Regions from separate parts of the Paenibacillus sp. FSL H3-0310 genome, predicted to be linked through region 2. Evidence: a T-box and tRNA genes for the amino acid it is inferred to sense, from the RefSeq annotation. Region 2 holds a T-box; the other holds one or more tRNA genes.

Region 1 (14,536 bases), 3.1 Mb from region 2:
CTTTCGAGAAGTCGGGTAAATCTTATGAAGTGATGGCAGTAGTAAAACATGATGCAGTATATGCTGCCACAACAAAATCTTACTCTATGTTAGGTTACAACATCTTCCTCCCTGCTTCGGAGCTGCAGAAGGAAATGCCGAAGGGTACAGATCCAGCCAATATCGTTTCAGCCACACTACATGTCGATCCGACTAAGCTGGACCAGGTAGAACAAGTGGTCAAAGCTTTAACAGATTCAACTGATGAATTAACTTTAAAATCAAGGGAGGATTACAAGGATGAGCTCGGTGGATTCATTCGCATTTTTCAAACCGTCGGGTATGGGCTTAGCCTGGTCATTGCTCTAATCGGGGTGCTGAATTATATCAACACTGTACTCACCGGGGTAGTCTCCCGCCGGAATGAACTTGCCATGCTGGAGAGTATTGGCATGACTAAAAAGCAGCTAAAACGTATGCTGATCCTTGAAGGATTCTACACCGTTTTGCTAACCGTCCTCATAACCTCAACATTAGGTGTATTGCTGACCTATAACCTTTCCAAAAGCATCACGGATAATATGGCCTTTATGGTATTTCAGATGAGTTGGCTGCCGTTTATCCTCACCGTTCCTATTTTGTTAATTCTCGCTTACACAGTGACACTGAGAGCCTATAAAACGTTATCCCAAGCATCCATTGTGGAACGGCTGAGAGAAGCCGAGTAATGTAAGACACACCTAAATACTCCTATTACAAAAAGGGCAGCCCGGTAAATATCGCCGGGCTGCCCTTTTTTATAGATCCATATTCAGCTTATTTAAACGCAGGCAACGCAATATCCGCGTAATTATCCTCAAGGAACTTCTTCACTTCAGGACCGCTGATCCGTTTAGCCAGCTTTTGAATGGCGTCAGAGTCCTTGTTATCTTCACGTGCCACCAAAGTAATTGTGAATTCGGAATCTTCGCCTTCCGTAATCAGTGCATCTTTCTTCGGTGTCAATCCTAGTGGGCTCGCATAAGCCGGAGTCATGGCTACCAGATCGCCATCATCAAGCATACGGGCCAGCATTAGGAGATCGACTTCTTCAAACTTGAATTTCTTTGGATTTTCAGTAATGTCTGCTTGTGTGGCTTGAATGCCTACGCCTTCTTTTAGCTTAATAAGATCAGCTGCAGCGAACATTTGCAATGAACGGCCGATGTTAGATGGATCATTAGCCATTACAAGCGTAGCCCCTTCAGGAAGATCAGCTATAGTCTTGTAACGTTTGGAGTATCCGCCATAAATAGCGTCATAAACAGGCTGTACCTCTACCAGATTAGAACCTTTGCTTTCATTATATTGCTTCATATAAGGAACGTGCTGGAAAAAGTTAGCGTCTACTTCTTTATTAGCCAACGCCTCATTAGGCTGCACATTATCAGAGAGAACAACGATCTCCAGATCAATGCCATCTTCCTTCAGGAGCGGCTTCACAATATCCAGAATTTCTGTCATAGGTGGGATCAGTGTAGCGATCTTTAATTTGGTTAACTCATCATTACTACCTTTTGCAGCATTGTTCTCGGCTGCTTTATTAGAGCCACAACCCGCTACGACCAATACCATTAATGTAAGCACAAGTATCATTGATTTTTTCATTAGTACTACTAACCCCCAGTTTATATATTGAACTATTTTGTATTACCGCTTATCCAACAGCCTTGCGATAGTCCCCCCGGTGAACTGAACCAATTGGACTAATACAATCATCACTAGAATGGCATAGATCATCACTTCCGTCTCAAAACGCTGATAACCATAACGGATAGCGAAATCACCAACCCCTCCCCCACCAACAACTCCCATCACGGTCGAGAAGGAGATAAAGCTAATTGTAGAAGTAGTAAGTCCAAGGACTAGACCCGAACGAGCTTCCACATACAGAAATTTAAAGATCAAGCCCAGCTTCGAGGCTCCCATCGATAATGCTGCTTCAATGACCCCTTTAGGAACCTCCAGCAACGACTGCTCCACTAACCGAGCATAATAGGCAATAGCGATTATAGATAATGGAACCGCTGCTGCAATCGTACCAATGGCGGTCCCGACCAGGAAACGAGTGACTGGAATTAGCGCAACGACCAGCAGCAGGAACGGAAAAGAGCGGATAATATTAACGATACTGTTGAGCACCAGAGACAACGTTGTATTCTCATAAAGCTGCCCTTTTCGGAAAAAAAACAACAAGGTACCCAGTGGAAGCCCCAGTAGCACGGCCGCTCCAACAGAAATACCAACCATCACAAAGGTTTCACCAATCGAATCCCACATCTGTGCCTGATATTGAAGTACACTATCAAACATGATCTTCCCCCGCTTTACCAAGAATCTGATCGCGGTATGTCCCGGTACTGGCTGCCGCTGGACGGAATTCACCGTCTTCACGAGAGAACGAATCTACAATGCGCCCTTTTTCCATCACCGATACATGAGTACATATGCTTTTAACAACATCCATCTCATGCGTAACAATGACAACCGTTACTCCAAGACTTGAATTCACATGCTTCAGCACGTTCAAGATATCTGTAGTGGTTCCTGGGTCCAGGGAGGACGTTGGCTCGTCACACAGTAATATTCCCGGACTGTTCGCTAGTGCGCGGGCAATCGCAACACGCTGACGTTGTCCTCCGCTGAGCTGTGCCGGATATTGTTTTGCCCTATCTGCCAGTCCAACAAAATCCAGACACTCCTTCACACGCTTCATTCGTTCATGCTTTGGGACATCTGCCAGCTCCAGCGGGATCGAAACATTCCGCTCTACAGTGACGTTATAAACAAGATTAAATTGTTGAAAGATCATTCCAATCTTTTGCCTTGCATTACGCAGTGCTTTACTAGGCATTTCGGTCAGGTTGTGGCCATCTACGGTAACCGTTCCCTCATCCGGCTGTTCCAGAAGATTCATCAGTCGCAGCAGCGTAGATTTCCCCGCACCACTCTCACCAATGATCCCATGAATGGATCCCTGCTTTACCTCCAGCGATACCTCATCTACAGCCTGATAGATGCCTTCCTTCAGCTTGAACCCTTTACTTACCCGACTCAGCGACAGTATTAGAAGCTCCCCCTTCCTTTCCCTTATATAATGAACCTCCATCAAGTGAGACATTGTATTACAATTTTCTAAAATCTGTTTTATTAAAAATCTCCTTAAATAATAAGACATTTCTTCTGCTGTGTCATCATTTTTCTTTAAATGATATACCAGGAAGATTGATGAAAACCTAAAAACCCTTTATACCGGGCTCTTTTTACACATTTATTAATAAAATAAAAAAGGGTAGCAAAGATAATCCTGCCCTCTTGAAATCATGATTCTCCTATTGCCCCACCACTAAACGCTCCACTGTTAATATAGCCATATTTGGTTTTTTTAAGTGTATGAAATGCAGTTAAAGCTACATTTGGTTGCTTGGAGTGTGATTAAAGACCTGCTGTTACGCAAAAAAGGATGTCTAAGCCAATAGCTTAAGACATCCCATAATTCATATAGTAATCCCTGAATCCCTGATCTATCGAGTCCCATACTCGCTAAATCTTTTATGCCTTTTCGCCAAGCTCTCTGCGAATCTTCAAGAACACTTGGTAGCTGCGTTCCGCACATTCCGAAATCGCTATCGGATGAAATCCGGGCAGATCGGCATATAACGTATCGTGAAGCGGTTCGATCCATGAAGCCGGCAACTTACTTGCTCCAAGCTTCGCTCCCATAATTGAGCCCACAGTAGCCCCGTTACAGTCTGTATCCATCCCACCGTATACGGAAGTAACGACTGTTTTTTCAAAATCATTCCCGCCATAAACAAGCGACGCAGCTACAAGAGCAGCATTATTATTTGTATGGACCGCATCATAGTGACTAAAAGTATCCCAAATGTTACGAACCAACTCCCGCTCACTTTTGGCCTTCTGCGCAATATCTATCCCCCGCAAAACATCACTGGCCAGACGACTGGTACGCGGAATCTCGCTAAGGCCAATCTCTAGGATCCGTTCATTATCCTTCTCTGCAAAAGCTGCCGATATCATCGCCGCATTCAACATCTCACCGTAGATGCCATTTTTCACATGTGAAAATGAAGCGTCGCGCCAGCCTAGTTCTGCCGCAAGCTCAGGATAACCTGCTGCGCCATAAGCCAGTCCATCTGCGCGTATAGCGGCACCAATCCACTCGCGGTAAGGGTTTAAGTGCATCCGCACTCTTTCCTGCCGCACCAGCCAATCCGCAGGCTTCTCGCCATGCAGATGAGAGGTCTCCTGCGCAAAATTCATATATGACTGTGTCTCCGCCGTGCACACCTGACTATATGTTAAATGTGTATGCCACAGCTTTCCGATATCCCAAGAATCCCAGTTCAGACCCTTCTGCTCCAGCAGCATAAGACCCAGGACAGTGTAGCGAATATCGTCATCGCTTTCCATATACTTGATCGTCTCGCGGGTACTCGCATGTGTCCATTCACTTAAGCCAAGACCATATTCAGCCTCTGCCCGTGAATGCCCAGGCGTATAGCCAGTAATTGGCCAGGCGTCCGCACCCTGAAACCATAGCTCAATATTCTCCCAGCCCGGACGGCCATCTTTCCCATAGAGATAGTCCCAATACTCCAGCGGTTTCCCGAGTGCGCAGCCGACACTTCTACCGAGCCAGGCTCCATAGAACTTATCTCTCCATTCCGCCTCGCTCCAGTCCGCCTCAAGCTTACGTGGGCCTTCTGGACGTAGATGACGAATCTCCTCCAGAGAGGATGGCTCTTGATACGGAAAATCCTCACTGATCGTAAGCTCCATTAGCTCATTGTATACCTGCATCAGCTTGAGCTCATCGTCACCAGCAGCCGCTAGCTTATCCGCAAAACCCTCAATCAGACAACCTTCTTCTCCACGCTGAGCAATTTCAAACTGCACGGTCTCTTGAAGTCTCTCCCATCCTGCCATAGGCTACTTCCCTTCAGCCGCTAGCAGCAGCTCTTGATCAAGCTTTTCCAGTGAATCAAAGATCAGCTTCATAAATGCTTCCCGGTCAACGCCCACCAATACTTGCACATTCGCTGGACGATCCGTCTTCTTCCGTCTGTCTGCAACTGTCATTCCCCGCGTCAGCTTGCCTTCTGTCTCCACCGTTACATATAGATGCTCAGATTCAAATAGTTCCGGATGCAGCAGCCAGGCAACAGCACATGGATCATGCAGCGCACTGCCGACATAGCCCATTTTTTTGCCGTAAATCGAATAGAAATCCAGCAATTCTCCGACCATTGTAGACACTGGTCCCCGCTCTTTCAATGCTAGGATCTCATCTTCAAAAATAGCAGCCTTATCGGTCACATCCAGACCACTCATTGTGATCGGAATCCCCGACTCAAACACAATACGGGCTGCTTCAGGATCTACATAGATATTAAACTCCGCAGTAGAGGTGACATTCCCGTAAGAGATACCTCCCCCCATCAGTGAGATTTTTTCAATTCTGTCTTTAATCTCTGGATAAGCCGTGATTAGCAGTGCGATATTTGTTAAAGGAGCCATCGGCACGAGCGTAATCTTCTCCTCTGAAGAACGGATGATATTCAGCATAAACTCCACAGCACCCTGCTCTACAGGGCGGAATTTACTTGGAGGCAAAAGTGGCCCATCCATACCCGATTCACCATGCGCTTCCTCACCTGTAACAAGCTTGCCGAACAGTGGGCCAGCAGCCCCTTTAGCTACAGGAATGTCAGCATTCACGAAGCTGATCACCTTCAGGGCGTTTTCCGTGATTTTATCTAAAATTTGGTTTCCACCAACCGTTGTAATCCCGCGCAGATCTAACTTCTCCGAATTTGCTATGGCAAGCAGTATCGCTATTGCGTCATCATGCCCTGGATCGCAGTCAATAATAATAGGTGTTGGCATAGGTACTCACTCCTTGTCTGTGTATCAATCATTTCAATCGCTATTTAACTAGCGGGCTTTTAAGTTTTTTATTCTTTTTTCGTGTCTCAGATACTGCGTAGATCACAAGTCCAATTACTGTGGCTACATAAGGAAGAGTGGCGATTAGCTCCGCAGGAATCTTCAACACCTGTAGCGCATTCGACAATGCATCTGCAGTACCAAATAATAAAGAGGTCAGCGCCGTGCCTACGGTCGTACTTCTTCCCATCGACTCAGCGGCAATGGCAATCCAGCCCCGGCCAGCGATCATATCGCGGGTAAACAGTGACAAATACCCCATCGACATATAAGCACCGCCTAAACCGGCAAAAAATCCGCTAAGCAGCAAAGCCATATACTGTATTTTTACAACACTTACACCCACGGATTGAGCCGCATGTGGATTTTCACCCACTGAACGAATGCGCAGTCCAAGCGGTGTACGGTTTAATAGATAGTAGACAACAAACACAGCCAATATAGAAACATACGTCAGAATGTGATGCCCCGATAAAATAGGTCCAAGCACCGGGATATCCTTCAACAAAGGAATCTGGACACTAGGTAGAACTTTACTCGCCAGCGAAGTGGAAGAACCCTTGTCGCCACTAAGCAGATAGAGGATAAACACAGTGCCTCCCGAAGCGAACATATTAATGGCCACACCCCCGAGAATGATATGTGTTTTGAATTTCAGGGTGAAAAAAGCTAATATTCCAGCGATCAATGTTCCAGACAGCACCGCCCCAAGCAGACCTACCCATGCGCTATGTGTATAGCTGCTTATGATGACACCCGCTAAAGCGGCAACAAGCATGATGCCCTCCATCCCAATGTTAATGATCCCTGCACGGTTGGAGATGAGTGCGCCGAGCGCGGCAAACAGAATCGGAGTCGTCACGCGAAGGACAGAGAACGCAAAGTCAGTTGTAAAAATCACATCAAACAAACTATTCACGCTTCCTTCGCCTCCTTCAAGAGCATCCGATTTTTCCAGAACTTCAGAAATTGCTCAGCCGAAATCAGAAGAATGATAATTGCCTGTATAATTGAGATCATCTCTGAAGGTACATCAGACAGACGCGCCATCATGTCAGCCCCAATTCGAATGTACGCTAGGAATAATGCAGAGCCGATTACGGACAGCGGATTATTTTTGGCTAACATCGCTACAAGGGCACCATCCAAACCATAACCAGGCAGTGACGTCCATTGGAAACGGTTATACATCCCCAGCACTTCTACGGAGCCCCCCATACCTGCGATAAAACCTGCAATCAAGTGGACGAGAATAATAACCTTGGCTGTCTTCATACCGGAATAACGGGCAAAGTCCCGGTTGATGCCTGTCATGCGCAGCTCATATCCCCATTTCGTTTTGTATAGGAATAGATGAGCTGCAGTAATAAGCACGATAACGATAATAAGACCGGTATGAATACGGGTGCCCGAGACCATTTTACTCAGCAGTGCCGTTTTCTCGAATTTGTAGGATACATTGGCAAAAGCTTTAGCATCACGCAGATGATAGTTCAGTAGGTATAGCCCTACTCCGAACAAAATATTATTGAACATTAAGGATGTAACCAACTCATTAGCATTCCATTTTGCCTTCAGAATACCAGGTATTGCCGAGAGCAACGCTCCTACAATTGAACCTGCAGCAATAGCTACCATCGGATGCAGCCAGCCGTCCAGCGTTAAATGAATAGCCAATACGGAAGTTACAACACCGGAGAAATAGAAAATCCCTTCAGCTCCCAGGTTGAACATATTGGCTCGAAACAACAAGGATACTGCCAACCCAGTGAACATGAGCGGAATCGCCATCTCAATCACATTACCAATATGACCTTTACTGGATAACGGCTCTAATAGGAATATACCAATCGTCTTCACAGGCTGATTACTGACCAAAGAGATGATCAGAAAGGCAATAGCGAGTGCAATAACGATTACCGCCGATGTCCGAATGTACTCAAAATATTTAACTTTAAACATGATTTACGGCCCTCCCGATGTGCTCCTCGTCCTGTCGATGAATCCCCAGCATATAAAGACCTAATTCTTCCTCACTAACCTTAGATGGCTCCTCGAAAAAGGCAACAATCTTACCCTCGTACATTACTAACAGACTATCGCTGATCTCCAAGATCTCATTCAAATCTGCCGACACTAGCAAAATCGCGCAATCGTCTGAACGTAATTCCAACAACTTTTGATGTATGAACTGGGCTGCGCCTATATCCACACCCCGTGTCGGCTGTTCTGCAATAAGCAGCTGCGGTTCAGTCGAACACTCTCTAGCTACGACTACCTTCTGCATGTTACCACCTGACAACATTCCTATGGGCTGAGAAGGTCCTGAACAGCGGACTTTAAATTCCTCTACAAGGGATACTGCTAGCTTGGCAATTCGTGAGCCATTCAAAAAAAGACCTTTATTCATTGCTTTTGTACGATACTGAGTAGATAGCAGATTATCAGCTATGCTTGCTTCACTAGCGATCCCTTGCCGCATCCGATCCTCCGGTATATAGGAAACGCCTAGCTTACGAATATCCAAAATATCCGATTCACGGATATCCTTTCCCTTCACTAGTACAGAACCCTGACTTGAGACACCTCTCAAGCTACCTGTAAGAGCTTCAATGAGCTGTGTCTGCCCGTTGCCTTCTACACCAGCAATTCCAACGATCTGCCCACCACGTACCGCAAAATTGATATCCGACAATAATGCTTTGCCATCTGCATCATTCACACCGAGTCCCTGCACCGTTAGTACTGGCTCACTAACAGCCAGAATCTCTTTGTCATATTTCAGCACGACATCTCTGCCGACCATTAACCGCGAGATTTCCTGTTCTGTCACATCCTGTGTTTGAAAAACACCTTCACTACGGCCGCTGCGCATAATCGTAATTCTGTCGCAAATCGCTTTGACTTCCTTTAATTTGTGCGAAATAAAAACTATCGTATGGCCCTGTTCCCTTAATTGCTTAAGTTCGCGGAACAATTCCTCTGTTTCCTGTGGAGTCAACACCGCAGTTGGCTCATCAAGCACCAGAATTTTCGCACCACGCAGCAGCGCCTTAAGAATCTCAACCTTTTGCTTCATCCCAACTGTAAGATCCTCTACTTTTGCCTTTGGATCCACGGCCAGATTGTATTTCCTTGCGGTCTCTTCCGTCATGCGCACAGCCTCGGCATAATTAATGCCAACTCCTCTGCGCGGCTCCATACCCAGCACCATATTCTCTGCCACCGTAAAAGAAGGTACCAACATGAAATGCTGGTGGACCATGCCGATGCCTCTATCAATGGCGTCCTGAGCGGATTGCAGCTTTACTTTTTCACCCTTGATATAGATCTCGCCTTCACTTGGCTCTTCCATGCCGAACATAATCTTCATTAAAGTCGATTTACCTGCACCGTTCTCACCTGCAATCGCATGTATTTCTCCCTCACGTAAAGAAAAATGCACGTCTTTATTTGCAACGACGCCATTGGGATATACCTTGGTAATTCCCCGCATTTCCAGCAGAGCTGTGTACATAGGTCTCAACGCCTTTCAACTTGGAGGTCTGCAAAAATATACAGCTGGAATTCCCCTGACTAGAAGAATCTCCAACTGTAGGTTTATCTCTATAGAACTGATCTTAAGATTTAAAGCTTAAGGCTTAACTGCGTTACGAATAGCTTCTACCTCTGCGGTTTCCATCCCCATCGCATTATCCACTTTAATTTCTTTATTGATCAGCTTTTGCTTCACTTCTTCAACCTTGGCCTGAAGATCAGCCGGGAATACATTTTTATAAATATCATTCTCAGCAATACCTACACCATCATCTACAAAGCTCAATACATCACGTTTGCCCATTTCTAGCGTACCCTCTTGCAATCTCTTCACTGCACCTAGAATAGCCGTATCAATCTTTTTAATAGATGAAGTAACGATTAGATTTGCTTTTTCACTATCCGTATCGTTAATCAACATTGCCTGATCGGAGTCTACACCAATTGCATATTTTTTCTTCTCTTTAGCTGCGTCAAAGATCCCAAGACCTGTACCCCCAGCCACGTTAAAAATAACATCCACACCGGAGTTATATTGAATTAGAGACAGCTCCTTACCTTTTGCCGGGTTAACAAAATCACCAGCGTACGACACAGCAACTTTTACATCAGGATCAACGTACTGAGCACCTTGAATGTAACCGACCAAGAAAGCATTAATCCCCGGAATATCCATACCGCCGACAAACCCAATCACATTCTCAGGGGTAGCATTCGGCATATCCGATTGTGTAGCTAATGCTGCTACGGCACCTGCCAAGAAAGATACTTCATTTGTCGCATAAGACATGTTGTACATGTTATCTGGTGCTTCATCGATGTCAGTATCATAATTAATGAATTTTTTGTCTGGATACAATTCTGCCGTTGCATTAAACATCTCTGTAATTTCAGAACCGCCAGAAATAATTACATCCCAATCCTCGGAAGCGATATCGTTAAATGTAGGCTCCCATTTCGTTTTATCAACGCCCATTTCAACAACCTTTGTTACTGCACCAAGTTCATCCTTAACCTTTTGCAAGCCGTTATTAGCGGAATCAAAAAATGATTTATCCCCAAGTGTCCCCGGAATCAGCAATACAACCTTGAGTTTATCCCCTGCACCTGTTTCTCCACCCTCAGCAGCGTTTGATCCAGTATTCGCAGAAGAACCGTTATTGGACGTGTTATTCCCACATGCTGTGACCAGAACCATCACCATTAATAACAACAAAGAAAGAACTTTTTTATTCATTACTCTATTCCACCCCTAATTTTAGTTGGTTAGTAATCCGCAGAATCCCATCTTCACCCATTGTATAATTCACGGTTCAAATGGAAATTCTCTTTTTTCCAAATAAAGTATCATTAAAAGTAATAAATTTAACGTTTAGGCTCAAAAATAGCAATAAAAATACCATTATTATTAATAATCCGCTTTATTTCCGAACGAGATGGCCAGTCAGGTTGCGAACTTTCGGATTTATTGATACGATCATAACAAATATTATTAAAAATAATTATATGATTTCGGTCATAGTTTTGTACGATTCGGCTAAAACATAAGTATTGGAGGATCATCATGGATCGTGTTCTATATATTGTAAGTGCCACACATGAGCTAAATACTTATATCCCTCCACACCAGCATGAATGCTACGAACTAGTCTATTATTTACAGGGGGTAGGGACAACCAATGTTGGCCCACGAAGTTACCATTTTCGCTCCTCTTCTTTCGCGCTTGTGCCACCCAATCATAAACATGACGAGCACCACCGTGAGGATGCAAATGTATTATTTGTAGGCTTCCACTCGGAACACCCTAATATGAGTAATCTGCTCGGCATATATGAAGATGATAAAGATCAGACCGTTCTTCAAATCCTGCTGCGAATGAAAGCAGAGTTTACACGCAAGCAAGACGGATTCTCTGAGCTTCTAAACCTACAAATGAGCGAGATTACCGTCCATCTTATGAGGCTTCTTAGTGCCTCTGGATATCAATCCCCAACAGAAGATCGAGTACAATATGTCCTTAATTATATGAATGAGCATTATCGCCATAAATTGTCCGTCGAAACACTATCAGAAATGTCCGGATATAGTTACGATCGTTTTCGCCATCTATTTAAAGAACGTTTCGGGTCTTCACCCCTGCGGTATTTGCTGTTAAAACGCCTGGATTATGCAAAGTCTCTATTACGTCATACTCAGATGCAAATCTCTGAAGTATCCGCTGCTGCAGGTTTTGTGAACGATGCCCAATTCTGCAATATGTTTAAACGAGAAATAGGTCTTACTCCGCGAGCATTCCGCATTAATAATCAATCAGGTTAATCACTAATCAGATTAAAAAAAGCCGTTGAAATAGAGAAACTCTCTATTCAACGGCTTACTGCTGTAAACCCAAGGACATAAAGAAAAAAGGTTTGTAAGAATGCTTTTATAAGCAGTCTTACAAACCTTTTTAAGATACCGGCGAGAGGACTCGAACCTCCACGGTTTCCCACTCGATTTTGAGTCGAGCGCGTCTGCCATTCCGCCACGCCGGCACATATGAACTAAATGGAGGCGCCACCCAGATTTGAACTGGGGATAAAGCTTTTGCAGAGCTTTGCCTTACCACTTGGCTATGGCGCCATGAAAACTTGGAGCGGACGACGGGAATCGAACCCGCGACCCTCGCCTTGGCAAGGCGATGCTCTACCGCTGAGCCACGTCCGCATAAAATGGCTGGGGATATAGGATTCGAACCTATGAGTGACGGAGTCAAAGTCCGTTGCCTTACCGCTTGGCTAATCCCCAATAACATTTTAAAGTAAAATGGGGCGACTGATGGGTCTCGAACCCACGAATGCCGGAACCACAATCCGGTGCGTTAACCCCTTCGCCACAGTCGCCATATTAAGTTGATATTGTTGCCATTATTCATTTTAAAGTAAATGGGGCGGCCGATGGGTCTCGAACCCACGAATGCCGGAACCACAATCCGGTGCGTTAACCCCTTCGCCACGGCCGCCATATTAAACTTTAGAAAGAACTTGGCAGGGGCAGCAGGAATTGAACCCACACCAACGGTTTTGGAGACCGTTGTTCTACCTTTAAACTATGCCCCTAAAAACTGGTGGAGGATGATGGATTCGAACCACCGAACACTCACGTGAGCAGATTTACAGTCTGATGCGTTTGGCCACTTCGCTAATCCTCCAAGGATGGTGCCGGCGAGAGGACTTGAACCCCCAACCTACTGATTACAAGTCAGTTGCTCTACCAATTGAGCTACACCGGCATGGCACTCATTCTTTTGTGATGATAAATGGTGGCTCGGGACGGAATCGAACCGCCGACACGAGGATTTTCAGTCCTCTGCTCTACCGACTGAGCTACCGAGCCATGATGAAAATGGCGGAACCGACGGGATTCGAACCCGCGATCTCCTGCGTGACAGGCAGGCATGTTAGGCCAACTACACCACGGTTCCAAAAGATATAATTGCTTAAGTTAATTGGTTGCGGGGGCAGGATTTGAACCTGCGGCCTTCGGGTTATGAGCCCGACGAGCTACCGGGCTGCTCCACCCCGCGTCAGTAAGAAAGTGTTATGGTGGAGGCTGAGGGGATCGAACCCCCGACCCTCTGCTTGTAAGGCAGATGCTCTCCCAGCTGAGCTAAGCCTCCATAAACAACAATTGTTATTGTACCAAAGTCCACTAGGATAAATCAAGTGAAAATTTGGTGACCCGTATGGGATTCGAACCCATGTTACCTCCGTGAAAGGGAGGTGTCTTAACCCCTTGACCAACGGGCCATACTAATTAAAAATTTGTGGCGGAGAGAGAGGGATTCGAACCCTCGAGACGCTTGTGGCGCCTACACGATTTCCAATCGTGCTCCTTCGGCCAAACTCGGACACCTCTCCATATGGCTCCCCGAACAGGACTCGAACCTGTGACAACTCGATTAACAGTCGAGTGCTCTACCAACTGAGCTATCAGGGAATATTCATACCAGGCTTGATGCCTGAAAACTGAATCCGAAACGAATCTGCATTCTACGTATAGGATAAGCCCTCGACCGATTAGTATTGGTCAGCTCCATGCATTGCTGCACTTCCACCTCCAACCTATCTACCTCGTCGTCTTCAAGGGGTCTTACTAATTGGGAAATCTCATCTTGAGGGGGGCTTCACGCTTAGATGCTTTCAGCGCTTATCCCGTCCGTACGTAGCTACCCAGCCATGCTCCTGGCGGAACAACTGGTGCACCAGCGGTACGTCCATCCCGGTCCTCTCGTACTAAGGACAGCTCCTCTCAAATTTCCTGCGCCCACGACAGATAGGGACCGAACTGTCTCACGACGTTCTGAACCCAGCTCGCGTACCGCTTTAATGGGCGAACAGCCCAACCCTTGGGACCTACTTCAGCCCCAGGATGCGATGAGCCGACATCGAGGTGCCAAACCTCCCCGTCGATGTGGACTCTTGGGGGAGATAAGCCTGTTATCCCCAGGGTAGCTTTTATCCGTTGAGCGATGGCCCTTCCATGCGGTACCACCGGATCACTAAGTCCGACTTTCGTCCCTGCTCGACTTGTAGGTCTCGCAGTCAAGCTCCCTTATGCCTTTGCACTCTGCGAATGATTTCCAACCATTCTGAGGGAACCTTGGAACGCCTCCGTTACTCTTTAGGAGGCGACCGCCCCAGTCAAACTGCCCGCCTGACACGGTCCCCGTACCCGATTAGGGCACTAGGTTAGAACCTAGATACGATCAGGGTGGTATCCCAACGGCGCCTCCACCGAAGCTTGCGCTCCGATTTCTACGGCTCCCACCTATCCTGTACAGATCGTACCCAAATTCAATATCAAGCTGCAGTAAAGCTCCATGGGGTCTTTCCGTCTTGTCGCGGGTAACCTGCATCTTCACAGGTATTAAAATTTCACCGGATCTCTCGTTGAGACAGCGCCCAAGTCGTTACGCCATTCGTGCGGGTCAGAATTTACCTGACAAGGAATTTCGCTACCTTAGGACCG
Region 2 (14,536 bases):
GTTGAAAAATCCACTATAAATCTAGTCTTCCGGAGGGATTTCATGTACAAGCTTATGATTGTAGAGGATGAACCGTTAATACGGACGGGATTAAAACATTACTTTTCGTGGCAGGAGCTTGGTGTTCAGAGTATTGTTGAAGCGGAGAATGGAAAAGAAGGCGTCGCTACCGCACTACGTGAGCAGCCAGATTTAGTGATCACTGATATTCGCATGCCCGAAATGGATGGTCTTCAGATGATAGAAGAGCTTCGCCAATTCCTTCCTGATACTTTGTTTATTATTTTGACAGGATTTAATGATTTCGAATACGCTCAACGAGCCATCAAACTTGGGAGTGTGCATGCTTTTTTACTCAAACCTCTGGAATATGAAGAAAGCCTAACCGTGATTCAAGAATGCATGAACAAGCTGCAACTTAAACAACAAGAACAAAGGAAACGTTCTACTCTGGAAGGCTCACAACTTATAAAGCTACTACTCGAAGAAGAACAACCTGCAATTGACACTAATTTAATCGCTGAATTATGTAGTTTCAAAAGTAAACATTATCTGTATCTCCCTTTTGTTTTGGCAGGTTTCCCTATCAGAGAAACACCTTCACCATCCACAAGGTGGATGCGAGAACAGGCGACTAAGTTCATACATCTTGCAACGGAGGCCTATCTCCCGGCAAGTCTGCCACGATCTATTTTTACATATGCTGCTAAATCCAAACTATACGGGCTAATAGTCATGGGATCACAGACTGCAACGAGCATTGTCCCTTTTGAGACCCAAGTACTTACTGAACTCGATCAGCATTTGAACAAGCTTACGTTAGAACATCATCTTGCCCTTTATCTTGCCATAGGTACAGTGACGAACGAACTGTCTCAAATCACTTCATTACTTCACGAGTCTGAAAAGCTGTTATATCAACGCTTCTATCAGAATGAACAGAATATATTCCATATCTCTTCCATAAAGGCAGGCGCCACAGCTACTAAACCAATGCTTATCCAACTAGATGACAACGATAAGAAACGAATAATCTCCTGCATCGAAAACGCCAATAAACAAGAAATTCTACAATTAATGCAACGATTGGCACAAGATATTTTGCATAAAGCAGATGGCCCTTCACCTGATCTATGGCTTGCGTATGTACAAGAAATCATAAGTGTCATTATCCGCTTCGCTAATAAAAACCACATTCATAGGGAGGGTGTGTACAGCGATAAACTATTAAACCTTACTTTTGTTGAGGATTTTCACTCCCTTGAGGTCATGTTCGAGTGGCTGGGGAATTGGATGGTTCATCTGGGGAACATATATACCGAAGGTCTGACGGATAACCATCAGCAGGATGTGATTATCTTTGAACATATTAAATCCTTCATTAGAGCTAATATTGATCAAGATATTACTCTACAAATGGTAGCGGATCGCTTTTTCTATAACCCTTCTTATTTAAGCCGTCTGTTCAAAAGAAAACTCGATAAGAACTATATGCGATTTGTAACCGAAATCCGTATGGAATACGCGCAGGAATGCTTAAAAAAACCGGAGATTCTAGTGACCGATGTCTGCACAATGTGTGGTTACAAGAGCTATAAGCATTTCGTTAAAACGTTCCGGCTCTTCACCAACATGACCCCATCAGACTATAGAAAACAATCGGGGTGGTAAGCAAAATGATGCAAATAAACCAGCCAAAAAAACGCTATCGGATGCGGCATGTCAATCGGCAGATTTTTGTGCTGATGATCCTGACCATTACCATTCCTTTGCTGATTATATCCGCGATTATCTATATTTTTTCAAATCAAGCCGTCAAAAATGAATATCAAAGCAGCTCTAATCTCATCCTTAATAATCTTTCTTTCAACATCGACCAGTATCTGCAAAGTATTGAAAAAGGGACCCTTAACGCCCAGGTAGATAGTCAATTACAAACCGCTCTCGAGCATTGGACTATCAACAAAGATAATATCGGGAATGATCTAAGTATTCAGTATGGAAACACGATTGAACAGTTCATCAGCGGGATTGAAATGACGATTAAAAATGTCGACAGTGTGCAGATTTTCGCGGGGTCACGTGTATTCTACTCCGCCAATTTCAATCGTGCGGATTATGATGTGAAGGACTACACCCAAGAGGATTGGTATTTACAGACGCAGCAAAAAAAGGGGGGCGTAATCCTGTTTGGAAGTCATCTCCCCTTCTATCGCACCAATTCCAAACAATCCGTCATCTCCATTGCCAGAGTCATTAATAAAAAAGGAAGCAAGCAGCCCTTAGGTGTCATGTTAATCGATATCCGGCTGGATTCATTACGGGAAATCTTAAAGCTGTCCGAGAATAGCAAGCGGAAATTTATTATTTTAGACGATAAGGGGGGCAACGTTTACAGCTCAGATTCATTGGAGACGAGTCCTTTAGAGCCAGTCCCTATCGACAAACAGGCGCTTAACACTTTTATGAACAATGACGCCGGGAGCTTATATGGTACTTTTGATGACAAGGATTCGTACATTAATTTTGTTACCTCTCCTTACTCCAACTGGAAGGTCATTCAATATATTGATGAAAAAGAGATGACTAAGCAGGCTTCTTTTCTTGGCAAAATCATTTTAACCTTGGCGCTCTTATCGCTTGTCACTGCACTCTTATTTATGTATATCCTCTCTGAACGCGTAACCAAACCTATTATTCTGTTAAGCCGGAAGGTGAAGCTGGTGGGGATGGGGAATTTCGATGTGGATTTGTACAGTAATCGTCAAGATGAATTTGGGGTTCTATATAATGGAATTCGTAAGATGGTTAAGGATTTGCAAAACTATATTGAGCGATCTTCGATGGCCAAGGCTCAACAAAAAGTAGCCCAATATGGTGCACTCAAAAGCCAAATCAATCCGCATTTTCTGGCAAATGTCCTTGAATCTATTCAAATGAAAGCCATCATCAATGGGCAAAGAGAGATTGGCGAGATGGTGGGGATCGTGGGCAGATTGTTTCGGATTCATATCCAGACTGGGAAAATCACCGTTACCCTGCGCGAAGAACTTGAGCATGTCCGGCTATATGTGAAGATTCAGCAGTTGCGTTTTGGGGATAAATTACAGTACATGGAGCAGCTAGATCCGCAATGCGAGATCGTTAAGGTCATGCACTTCTCCTTGCAGCCCATCGTAGAGAATGCTATTGTACATGGCCTAGAAAGCCGCAGTGAACCAGGTCTGCTTGAGGTATCCTCGGTGATATCGGGGGAGGATATGCTGATTATCGTTAAAGATAACGGCATTGGCATCGAGGAAGAGAAACTTAAACAGCTGCGTTTCCGTCTCTCTCAACCCTCAGATACCTTAGATGAAGAACATATTGGCATTAAAAATGTTCATGATCGTATTCAATTTCATTTTGGCGAAAAATATGGAATTGAAATTTCCAGTCACGTAGGTGAAGGAACGACAGTGATCATCCGACTTCCCGCGTAATCCTAAACATTTTGCTCAGTAATGCCTAATTCAGGATCAAAGGTGAGCATTTTCGTCGCTATTTTATCAATAAAAAACCGATCATGACTAACTGTTACTACAGCGCCAGGAAAATGAATCAACGCCTGCTCCATCACCTGAATACTGGTTAAATCCAAATGGTTAGTGGGCTCATCTAAAATAATGACAGCAGCTCCGGAGAGAAGGCATTTCGCTAAAGCCACTCTGGCCTGCTGTCCGCCTGAAAGGCTGCCAATCGTTTTACTCAGATCCATTTCCGAGAATTGCAGCATCGCTAGAAATTTATTCACCTTTTTCCGCGGTGCGTCCAGTCCCAGTCCATAAACATTTACGGCATGGCTGACGGTATCTTTATGATCCAGCTCATCCCACATCTGATTAAAGTACGCATAACCGACCCCGCGTTCCCAAGTCACTTCCCCCGATTCCGGTGCTTCTTGTCCAGTCAGTACTTTGATTAGTGTCGATTTTCCGCTGCCGTTCGGACCTACGATAGCTATCCGGTCTTCCTTTTGAATATCGAAGCTAATGTTCTGGAAAATGGAGCGGCCATCATAACTTTGTCCAATCCGCTTCACTTCCCCCAGCTTGTCAGGAAAACGTAAATTACTATAAATATCAGTGATTAATACGTTAACTGGATGAGGTTCCACTCGTTTTTTCATATCCGTTAGCTTACGGGATAGACGATCCTTAGAAGACTTCTTACTACCACGGTTTTCAATGGCCTCGGACTCCATAAGGAGAAGTTCTTCTTCCCACTCAAATTGCCGATCGAGCACTTTTTTACGCATCTTCTTTTTACGAACGTAATCGGTATAATTGCCTTCATATTCCTGAAAATGATAGTTCTCGATTTCTATCGTCCGCGTGACCACTCTGTCAATAAATTGCCGATCATGAGAAACCAGAAGCATCGCCCCATTGAAACGGTGCAGCCACTGCTCCAACCATACGATCCCTTCCATATCCAAAAAATTAGTAGGCTCATCGAGCAATACAACATCGGGCGCTTCAATTAAGACTTTAGCCAGTGCCGCGCGGTTCCTCCAGCCTCCGGATAACTCCTCTACAGGTTGATGCCGCGATCTCTCATCGAATCCTAATTTAGTCAGCACCGTATTGATTTCCACAGATACATTCCAGCCATCCAAATGCTCCATTTGTTCAAAAAGCTCAGCTTGGCGCTCTAAAAGTGCATTCATCTGGACATCATCCGACACCTGCCCAAGCTGTTCTCCTATTTGGTTAAGCTCCTGTTCAATGCGTGCTACCTCTTCGAAGCAAAGTTCTAACTCTTGTTGTACAGACAAAGACCCGGAAAGCTCCGAAAATTGAGAGAAGTAGCTGATCTTCACATTGGGATCTAACTCTACTTTTCCTGCCGTTGGCTCCTCTTTTCCCATGATTAGCTTAAAAACAGTAGATTTACCTGCTCCATTTCGTCCGATTAAGCCAATACGTTCACCCTTGCCCACGCGAAAATAAATATCTCGAAAGATCAATGTATTCTCATATTTCTTAGTTACGTTCTCCATTCGGATTACGCTCAAGTCTATCACTCCTAGTTCGTATAGATCAGAATTCATCGTTGAATACCCAAAAAGCTATTATAGCACTAATTAAAAAAAGGACTTTATAATCATATTATTACTTATATTTATTTCCGATATATGTATTTATATTAATATAAATTTATAAATACATAAGGAGGATTACAATGAGTTTGCTAAAATCATTCAAGAAAAATGCTAGTGTTATTATGTGCATTACCCTGCTCTTTTCTCTTTTTATTGTGTATCCGGCAAGTGCTTCTACCTTCTTCCAAGACCGCTTTGAAGAGGGCGATAATCTATGGACATCCACTAGTGGGAATTGGACTATTGTTGAGGACGAAGGCAACAGCGTATATTACCAATCTGCCACAAAAGAAGGACGTACTTCTGCAGGTGATCCAGCCTGGAGCGATTACACTGTGGAAGCGGATGTAAAAGTTGTTGATTTTAATGGCTCAAACAGAACTTATGTTGCAGGCAGATACATAGATGGAAATAATTTTTATGCAGCTTCTTTGTATAATAATAATGATGGCATGCTGGAAATCAGAAAGAAAGTTTCTGGATCTACTACAACTTTGTCCAGCAAACCTTACGCTCTGCAAACAGGAGTTTGGTATAACGTAAAACTCGAAATGAGCGGAAATACCATCAACATGTATGTAAATGATACGCTGGAGCTCTCAGCTTCCGATTCCAAATTAAAAAAAGGTGCAGCAGGGCTCGTTACCTTTAAGACAATTACGATGTTCGACAACGTGACCGTTTCTGACACCATTGGCACTACACCGACACCAACACCTACTGCTACGCCATTACCGACTGCTTCACCGACACCGACTGTTACACCAACACCAACTGCTATACCGACTCCGACTGCTTCACCAACGCCTACTGCTACGCCATTACCGACTGCTACACCAACACCAACTGCTATACCGACTCCGACTGCTATACCAACACCTACTGCTACACCGATACCTACTGCTACGCCGATACCTACTGTTTCACCAACACCGACTGTTACACCGATACCGACTTCTTCACCAACACCAACTGCTTCACCGACACCTACTGCTACGCCGATACCGACTGTTTCACCAACACCAACTGCTACGCCGATACCGACTGCTTCACCAACGCCTACACCGGTTCAGGTTAGTGAATATGATTTGGCTGGGTTTGCCATAGGAACAACAGGTGGTGGAAATATCCAAGAAACCAGTCCACTCTATAAAAAGGTATATAGCGCAGAAGATCTTGCCACTGCACTGAGAAAAGGATCCAAAATAAAGGTTATTGAAATTATGAACGACTTGGATCTGGGATGGAATGAAATTTCTGATGCGGCAAAGATCTCCCCATTTAGCGCTCATAACAGTGCTTTAACACATCCCGTATTAATAGAGACTGGTGTCAGCAAAGTGTCTATAGACAACTTCGACGGTTTGACCATTTTCTCAGCTAAGGGTGCAACCATTAAACATGCCGCTTTTACTTTTAAAAGAAGCTCTAACGTCATCATCCGCAACCTTGAATTTGATGAGCTGTGGGAATGGGATGAAGCAACCAAAGGAAATTACGATAAAAACGACTGGGACTACATCACCATTGAGAACAGCAACAACATATGGATCGACCACTGCACCTTCAATAAATCTTATGACGGAGTTGTCGATGTTAAAAAAGGCAGCAACGGCGTCACCATTTCATGGTCATCCTTCTTAGGGGATGATAGAAACGCAAACAGCTGGGTTACTCAGCAAATTAATGCTATGGAAGCCAACAAGGCTGCCTATCCCATGTACGCTTATTTAAGAAGCAGCTCAGTTGGCCTAAGTAAAGACGACATCATTGCGATTGCCGCTAGTCAAAAAAAGGGCCACTTAATAGGCGCAACAGAGTTTGCAGCTGATAATGCGCTTCTTTCTGTAACGCTCCATCACAACTACTATAAAGATATACAAGACCGCATGCCCCGCCTTCGTAGTGGTAATGCGCATGCCTATAACATTGTAATGGACAACGAAGATACTAGATTGGCTAAAAAACGTCTAACTTCCGCTATGGAAAAAGCGATCTCAAGCAAGGGGTATCATTTCGGGGTTACAAGTAACGGAGCCATCTCTACAGAAGGAGGAGCTGTATTACTTGAAAGGTCTGTAATCATTGATGTAGTGTATCCTCTTCGCAACAATCAAGCGGATGCAAGTAATAGCAAATATACGGGTGCAATCGCAGCTTTAGATACGATCTATTCACTAGATGGAGCAACGTTCAGAGGAGACAGTACATCTAAGAACAGCCCTCTCTCCCCTGTACCCGCTGCCGTTAAAGCATTTGCATGGAACGGATTCACAACACTACCTTACAGCTACATTTCAGATGACCCAGCTAGTCTAAAATCCAGACTTACCGCTGTTGACGGCTCAGGGGCAGGCAAATTGTCCTGGTCAAACGAGGAATGGTTGAAAACAAATTACAGCAACTAACTCGACTAACTAATTACTGAACACATATCCCATTACTACAACGAGAAAAGTTACTAACTTAGTTGCCACACTAGCGCCACCTTTGCACCAAATTAGCGACATATTAGTGCTACTACCGCCATATTAACGCCACATTAGCACCACATTAGCACCACTTTTGTACCGCCGAAATTGCTCAGACGCTCAGACGGTGATTTTACAGTTTAGAGTGTAATATTTACGAGGTCAGATGGCGAGTTTACTGTGCAGTATTTACGAGGCCAGACGACGATTTCACAGTTTACAGTGCAGTATTTACGAGGTCAGACGACGATTTTACAGTTTATAGTGCAGTATTTACGAGGTCAGATGGTTCGGACTCAGGAGCCCTTATTTCGAAGAATCCGAGCATTTCGCAGTGCTATCGGACTCAGATGCAGCTATTCAACCCGATATGCTCAATTTTGGTGTGGATTTAGACCAATAAGAGCTATACAGTCCGAAAACCTAGCAAAATGGTCAAAAAAGCCAAAATAGCTGCAATACAGTCCGTTAGGAGTGTTACGCGCGTGAGGAACATGAGGAACATGAGAAACGTGAGGAGCATGAGAAACCTGAGGAGCATGAGAAACCTGAGAAACCTGAGGAGCGTTATTAACTTAGTTGCCACATTAGCAACTCTTTTGTACCGCACTAATGCCACTTTTGTTCTGCCGAAATAGCTAAGACGCTCAGACGGTGATTTACAGTTTAAAGTGCAGTATTTACGAGGTCAGATGGCGAGTTTACAGTGCAGTATTTACGAGGCAGATGGTTCGGACACAGGAGCCCTTATTTCGAAGAATCCGGGCATTTCGCAGTGCTATCGGACTCAGATGCAGCTATTCAACCCAATATGCTCAATTTTGGTGTGGATTTAGACCAATAAGAGCTATGCAGTCCGAAAACTAAGCAAATTGGTCCAAAAAGCGAAAATAGCTGCAATATGGTCCGTTAGGAGTGTTAAGCGCGTACGTAACATGAGGAGCCTGTAAAACGTGAGAAACCTGAGGAACATGAGAAACCTGTGAAACGTGAGGAGCCTGTGAAACGTGAGAAGCCTGTGAAACATGAGAAGCCTGAGGAACATGTGAAGCCTGAGGAACATTAAGCGCCTATAGCCCCCCTGAGGAGCATTATGCACATACAGTCCCGATAGGAGCATCAGGAGTTTGTTCTCATTTAACAAGTGGCGTGTTTGGTGTTAAAAGGTAACTCGCAAAGTTAGTATAATGTCCCAACAATAACAAAAAGGCCGCAACCAGCGGCCTTTTTCTATATTACAACTCCCAACGCATATTCACTAATATCGCTTACCGCTCATTTTTTCAGAATATCAATATACTCTTCTTTCTCTCGATCTGCCCCCGCATTAAGTTTCAGTCGCAGTGACTTCGGGTGATCCAACACATTACTGCTGAAGTAACTTATAAATCCATCATCAGATCCACTACCAGAATTCGGATTAATTTTAATGTCGCGCTTCCCAACCTGCGCTGTTAATTCATAGGGGAGCTTTTGAAACAGTTCATTTCGGACGATCCAATCCGTTTTCAATTCCTCATTTATCGTAAATTTGAGCGCTATGCTTAACGGAGAAAGCTCGACTTCGGCTAGTTTTACTTCCTGTCCGTCAATTATGAAGGGGTGGTCTACAACTAATGTCTCCGTCTTCTGCTCCCAAAACTTAGGATCAATAGAGAAGTTCACTTTTAAACGATCAGAATACCGCATGTCGGATAAAACCGTTCCTGTTTTCGGTTTACTTAACATTCCCGGGTCTACAGAGGCAATCTGAAAATCCGCCACTACGTCTGTTGGCCTTGGTTTATTTCGGTCCAGTGAGAATACAGTTTTACCGAGCCAAGTATATATGGTTCCCTCTGCGTGTGCTCCCATTCCGCCCCTATTCCCATTCTCCTCCATTACGTCTCGTCCAGTTTCAGCTTCTGTCAGCTTCACACTATTTACACTGTACACTTCCTGACCATCACTTGTTGTCCCTGTATACAGCAGCATGATTTTATTTTCATCAGCAAGCACAGCATTTAGAGTAATTTTATATCCATTTGATTCAGCACTCTTATTAACGATTTGTACATAATCATTCCGGATTGCAGACTCTAGTGTAAGAGCATCAATATCAGCTGCAGCCAATGTTTTAAAAGGCTCCAATACGCCCCAATCGAACGTATCAACACTCGAAGTCCCTTGCTGTGGCAACAGCTGGGTTGGATTGAAGAACAGCAAGCCCGCTATCATCACTGCAGCCGCCAGCACAGACATCGCGCTTTTTGTGAATATTAACCTTCTGCCACGTTTCTTGCCTAATTCCAAACCTGCTTGGATCGCATAGATCTGAGCGGCTGCATTCTCTATTTTTTGTTCTTGTGGGATACGTCCGGCATCGCTTAACATGGCAAGCTCCTCTTGACTACTCATTGTTCCATTCACCCCGATTCTTTATGATGGTTCGCAACTGCTTGAGCCCCTTATGCTGCCAAGTCTTAACCGTCCCCTCGGGTTTATTCATAATGTTAGCGATCTCAGTCAAGGTCATATCATTGTAGTATTTTAGCAGCAGCACATGGCGATACTTGGGCTTAACCTGCTCGAGTGCCCACAGCATTTCCATCCGATGATGGCCAATGTGTGTGACCTGTTCTCCTATTCTTTCATCTACCAGCGGCATGGAACGTTTTCTCCGTCTTTGTTCATCTATGCAGACATAAATTAGAATTCGAATAATCCATGATTTGAATGCTTTGGGGTCCTTTAAAGTTTTTCTTTTAATCCAGGCCCGGCGAGTCATTTCCTGCATCGCTTCCAGCGCATCGTTTCGGTTACGCAAGTAACTATAAGCAATACTGTACAGTTGTTCTCTATGTACCAATATCGAATCGTAAAAATCTGTCTCGCTCCGAGTATCAAGAATCGTTACTTTTTTCATTTCTGCATTAGTCATCGTCATGTCCTTCCTTAGCCTCCTCTCTTCAACCTTTCATAGATTAAGACGGGGGAGGTATAGAAACGGTTTTTATTTCGTTTTGCTTTTTTTGCTCAAAGCTCTCTAAATTATAGCATTCTATAAAAATTGAACGAAAAATGTTATGATGAGTTAAATTGGACATAATTAATAGTACGCACTCAAAAGTGCCATAGGTGCTAAAAAGTACCCATACCTTGGAGGTTATCATGACAACAACATCTACAACAACTGTCAAGAAAAAATACAATATTTCTGTTGAAGCCACCCTAGAGGTCATCGGAGGGAAATGGAAATGCGTAATTCTATGTCATTTAACTCATGGCAAAAAACGCACCTCCGAGTTAAAACAGTTGATGCCCGGCATTACTCAAAAAATGTTAACCCAGCAGCTACGCGAGCTTGAGGCAGACGGAATCATCAACCGAATTGTTTATAATCAGGTTCCACCAAAAGTAGAATACGAGCTTAGTGAATATGGGGATAGTTTAAGCGATATTTTGACTGCATTATGTAATTGGGGAGAACAACATATCATTAAGCAATACGGTGATAAATACGCTGTTTTAGAGGATAACATCTTAAATAAATAAACCGCTATATCAAGAAAATGGTTGGAGATTTATGCTGTGAGAGTTGTACTTCAATTATACGCCCACGAAAAAAGGACAGCTGAATCAGATCGATTCAACTGTCCAAAGCTTTGATTCACCCGTCCCTTGAATGGCGCATTGGAACATAACTTAAATTACGCCTTCACCTCCTATAGCAGTTGCTGTGAATGATATGGGTCCAAATAGATTGATAGGCAAGTTGCTATCATTCTGAATTACCAATTCATAGTTGTGGACTCCAATATAAGCACCATCGACCCACTGAGCACTTAATTGAATATCAGTAATTGTAGTAAAACGATAAAAGGATCTATAAATATCGACTCCAGCTCGTCGGATGATAACAAGAAATTGGCTATTAGCAAGTGCAGTAAGACTAAAACTACCATTTAACTCGACTCTACTGGAGAAAGAAGCCGGATTAGCCGGACTAATATTTACTTGCGCTGTAGCTAAACCCGCTCCAGCTCCAGGAATCCCTGCAACCGTTATAGCAGTAGTAAACGGATCTAACGGGATTTTTGCCTGTGACCCATAACTTATTATTGTCGCCATTTATCATCACTCCATTTCAAGGTTATAGAGTAGTATATTGTGAATCCACAATGATAGATTGGACTTAATTCCTGATGATTATATACATTTAAGGTATACTTTGCTAGATCATATAAACCTAGATACCTCGTCAATCACCATACGATTTCTACTCATTGACAACACCCCTGTTCAGAATTACAATAATTCACATATCATGAACAACGATGACAAAGGGTAAGTAGACAGACGAACATGGTCTTCAGAGAGCCGGTGGTAGGTGCGAACCGGTGACCAGCGTATGCTCGAATGGCCTTTATAGTTGTTTTTCCGAACTATCTTAATGGATGCAGTAGGGAAAACCGGGGTTCCCGCCGTTATCAAGGGACCTGTATCGAGAATAAATTCAACCTCTCCGTACAGGTAAGAGAAGATCGAAAGCCAAGAATCGTAAGGTGACACGATCATTTAAGGTGGTACCACGACAACTTCGTCCTTATTGGATGAGGTTTTTTTGTCATTTAAAGGAGGTGATGGCCATGGATGATGGCTGGTGGTGGCGACTCGAGTGTAACCAAATGCTAAATAACAGGAGGAATTTATATGATGAACGAACGTGTCTTAACTGGAGATCGAGTGACTGGAAAGCTTCACCTTGGCCATTACGCCGGCAGCTTGCAGACCCGAGTAGCCCTTCAGGAGCAATATGAAACTTTTGTGTTTTTAGCGGATATTCAAGCCCTAACGACCCATTTTGATCGTCCACAGCTGCTGGGTCAACATCTGCATGAGATCACACTGGACTATTTATCTGCGGGTATAAATCCGGAGAAAACAACTATATTTATTCAATCGATGATCCCTGAAATCGCAGAGTTGACCCTCTTGTTCTCTATGTTTGTTACTGTGAATTCTTTACGGCATAATCCCACGATTAAAGCCGAATCGAAAAATTCGAGCTTAGATGAATTGTATTACGGTTTTCTTGGTTATCCAGTTAGTCAGACTGCTGACATAACATTTTGTAAAGCAACGATCATTCCTGTAGGGGAAGACCAGCTCCCTCATCTGGATTTAACCCGCAAAATCGTCCGCAGATTCAACGAGCTGTACAGCCCGATACTGGTGGAACCCAGAGCACTGATCAGTGAGACTCCGAGGCTTGTGGGTACGGATGGCAACGCTAAAATGAGTAAAAGCCTTGGCAATGCCATCGAGCTGGACTCCACTAAGGAAGAGATTATCTTTAAGATACGAAAAGCCACAACCGATCCAGCGCGTGTGCATAAAAATGATCCTGGACATCCAGATATCTGTCCTATTTTTGCTTATCATGGTGCTTTTCGCTCAGCGGGGGTAACCGAAATTCGTGAAGGCTGTGAGCGGGGTACCATGGGTTGTTCTGCTTGCAAACAGTTGATTTCGACAGCTCTAGATCAGCTTATAGAACCGATGCGAGAGCGTCGTTCCTATTATGCTACTAAGCCCAAGCTTGTGCAGGAAATCTTAATCTCTGGAACACAGCATGCCCGCAGCATTGCTCAAGAAACAATGGCCGAAGTACGTGAGGCTATGAGTCTTAACTATTTTTCAATCTAAAAATGACCAATATAGGCACTCAAAAAAAGCCGGAATCTCATTGGAAGAGATCCGGCTTTTTTCTTCTCCTTACAACACCCAATTTCCCTTACGGAATACGGGTTCAATCGTGCCGTCCACCAGCTCTCCGTCAATATCCAGCTCTGCTGAACCGATCATAAAATCGACATGAGTTAAGCTGACATTAGCTCCTCTAGCCACAAGCTCTTCGTTCGTAAGCTTTGTGCCGCCTTCAATATTTACAGGATAAGCACTTCCTAGCGCGAAATGGCAGGAGGCATTCTCATCAATCCCTGTATTGTAAAAAATGCGGTTCAAGCGAGAGATTGGAGAATCATGCTGCACTAAGGCTACTTCTCCTAGATAAGATGCACCTTCATCCGTTGCCAGCAGTGAGGTTAAATGTTCGCGTCCGGATTCAGCTTCATAAGCTACGACTTTCCCTTTTTCAAAAGTGAATGAAAGTCCTTCAACTAACCGTCCATTCAAATTAAGAGGGAGCGTGCTTCTAACTGTGCCATTAACGCCAGTCCGATGGGGCATGGAATAAATCTCTTCCGTTGGCATATTAGCTACAAAATAAACGCCTTTATCATTCTCACCGCCACCCCCGCGCCATAAATGGCCTTCCGGAAGCTCTACATGCAGATCCGTTCCCGGAGCACGGTAATGCAAGCTTTTATAACGTTTAGTGTTCATTCTGTCCTGACTTTCTTTCAACTGACCAATATGCTCTCTCCAAGCAGCTACCGGATCATTGCTGCCCACACGATTCATCTGGAATACAGCTTCCCACATCGCCTCTACCCGCTCTTCTTCAGGAAGATCGGCAAAAACCTTGTTCGCCCAAGCACGTGTTGGCGCTTTGACCAGAGACCAGCTGATTTTGCTGTTCCGAGTATATTTGGAGTAGTTCTTGCGAGCAACAGCCGCTGCTTTGACTGCTCTAGATACCTTAGAAGAATCAATGCCATTAAACAGTTCAGGATCAGGTACTTTAATATGTAAGATGGCACCATTCTCTTCCGCGAATTTCTCCATCATCTCAGCCTGCCACTGTGGATAGTAATCGAAAGAATCCTCTGGGGCTTTTTCATAACGGATCCGTGTAGTTGCTTCATCGTCCCAGTCAACAATTACATATTTAGCTCCCGCTTCATAGGCTTTCGCTACAATCAAGCGAGTAAGTTCTGCGGTTTCTATCGGTGCATGTACCATAAGGACTTGTCCAGGC

The links. A T-box is a leader RNA that pairs with one kind of tRNA and senses whether it is charged. The one in region 2 lies ahead of trpS (tryptophan--tRNA ligase), so its partner is inferred to be a tRNA-Trp.
Region 1: it has a tRNA-Trp gene. The T-box ahead of trpS (tryptophan--tRNA ligase) is inferred to sense a tRNA for this amino acid. The anticodon was not compared.

What each region holds. Positions count from the first base shown of each region.
Region 1 covers NZ_JBBODC010000001.1:281,532-296,067, reverse strand. Annotated here, with positions in the region: gene MHH63_RS01560 (ABC transporter permease) at 1-707, shown strand, start outside; gene MHH63_RS01555 (MetQ/NlpA family ABC transporter substrate-binding protein) at 796-1,626, opposite strand; gene MHH63_RS01550 (methionine ABC transporter permease) at 1,669-2,331, opposite strand; gene MHH63_RS01545 (methionine ABC transporter ATP-binding protein) at 2,324-3,085, opposite strand; gene MHH63_RS01540 (ADP-ribosylglycohydrolase family protein) at 3,571-4,968, opposite strand; gene MHH63_RS01535 (nucleoside hydrolase) at 4,972-5,928, opposite strand; gene MHH63_RS01530 (ABC transporter permease) at 5,969-6,907, opposite strand; gene MHH63_RS01525 (ABC transporter permease) at 6,904-7,950, opposite strand; gene MHH63_RS01520 (ABC transporter ATP-binding protein) at 7,943-9,505, opposite strand; gene MHH63_RS01515 (BMP family ABC transporter substrate-binding protein) at 9,623-10,762, opposite strand; gene MHH63_RS01510 (AraC family transcriptional regulator) at 11,090-11,845, shown strand; tRNA gene MHH63_RS01505 (tRNA-Leu) at 11,982-12,060, opposite strand; tRNA gene MHH63_RS01500 (tRNA-Cys) at 12,075-12,148, opposite strand; tRNA gene MHH63_RS01495 (tRNA-Gly) at 12,158-12,232, opposite strand; tRNA gene MHH63_RS01490 (tRNA-Gln) at 12,239-12,313, opposite strand; tRNA gene MHH63_RS01485 (tRNA-His) at 12,333-12,408, opposite strand; tRNA gene MHH63_RS01480 (tRNA-His) at 12,452-12,527, opposite strand; tRNA gene MHH63_RS01475 (tRNA-Trp) at 12,551-12,624, opposite strand; tRNA gene MHH63_RS01470 (tRNA-Tyr) at 12,631-12,716, opposite strand; tRNA gene MHH63_RS01465 (tRNA-Thr) at 12,722-12,797, opposite strand; tRNA gene MHH63_RS01460 (tRNA-Phe) at 12,826-12,901, opposite strand; tRNA gene MHH63_RS01455 (tRNA-Asp) at 12,912-12,989, opposite strand; tRNA gene MHH63_RS01450 (tRNA-Met) at 13,015-13,091, opposite strand; tRNA gene MHH63_RS01445 (tRNA-Val) at 13,109-13,184, opposite strand; tRNA gene MHH63_RS01440 (tRNA-Glu) at 13,240-13,314, opposite strand; tRNA gene MHH63_RS01435 (tRNA-Ser) at 13,333-13,425, opposite strand; tRNA gene MHH63_RS01430 (tRNA-Asn) at 13,429-13,504, opposite strand; rRNA gene MHH63_RS01425 (23S ribosomal RNA) at 13,565-14,536, opposite strand, start outside.
Region 2 covers NZ_JBBODC010000001.1:3,333,445-3,347,980, forward strand. Annotated here, with positions in the region: gene MHH63_RS15090 (response regulator transcription factor) at 43-1,671, shown strand; gene MHH63_RS15095 (cache domain-containing sensor histidine kinase) at 1,677-3,482, shown strand; gene MHH63_RS15100 (ABC-F family ATP-binding cassette domain-containing protein) at 3,485-5,056, opposite strand; partial or broken gene MHH63_RS28605 (LamG-like jellyroll fold domain-containing protein) at 5,266-5,817, shown strand; gene MHH63_RS28610 (pectate lyase family protein) at 6,181-7,551, shown strand; gene MHH63_RS15110 (DUF4179 domain-containing protein) at 8,890-10,011, opposite strand; gene MHH63_RS15115 (sigma-70 family RNA polymerase sigma factor) at 10,004-10,540, opposite strand; gene MHH63_RS15120 (winged helix-turn-helix transcriptional regulator) at 10,765-11,148, shown strand; gene MHH63_RS15125 (hypothetical protein) at 11,299-11,724, opposite strand; T-box leader at 11,922-12,204, shown strand; gene trpS (tryptophan--tRNA ligase) at 12,307-13,302, shown strand; gene MHH63_RS15135 (aminopeptidase) at 13,372-14,536, opposite strand, start outside.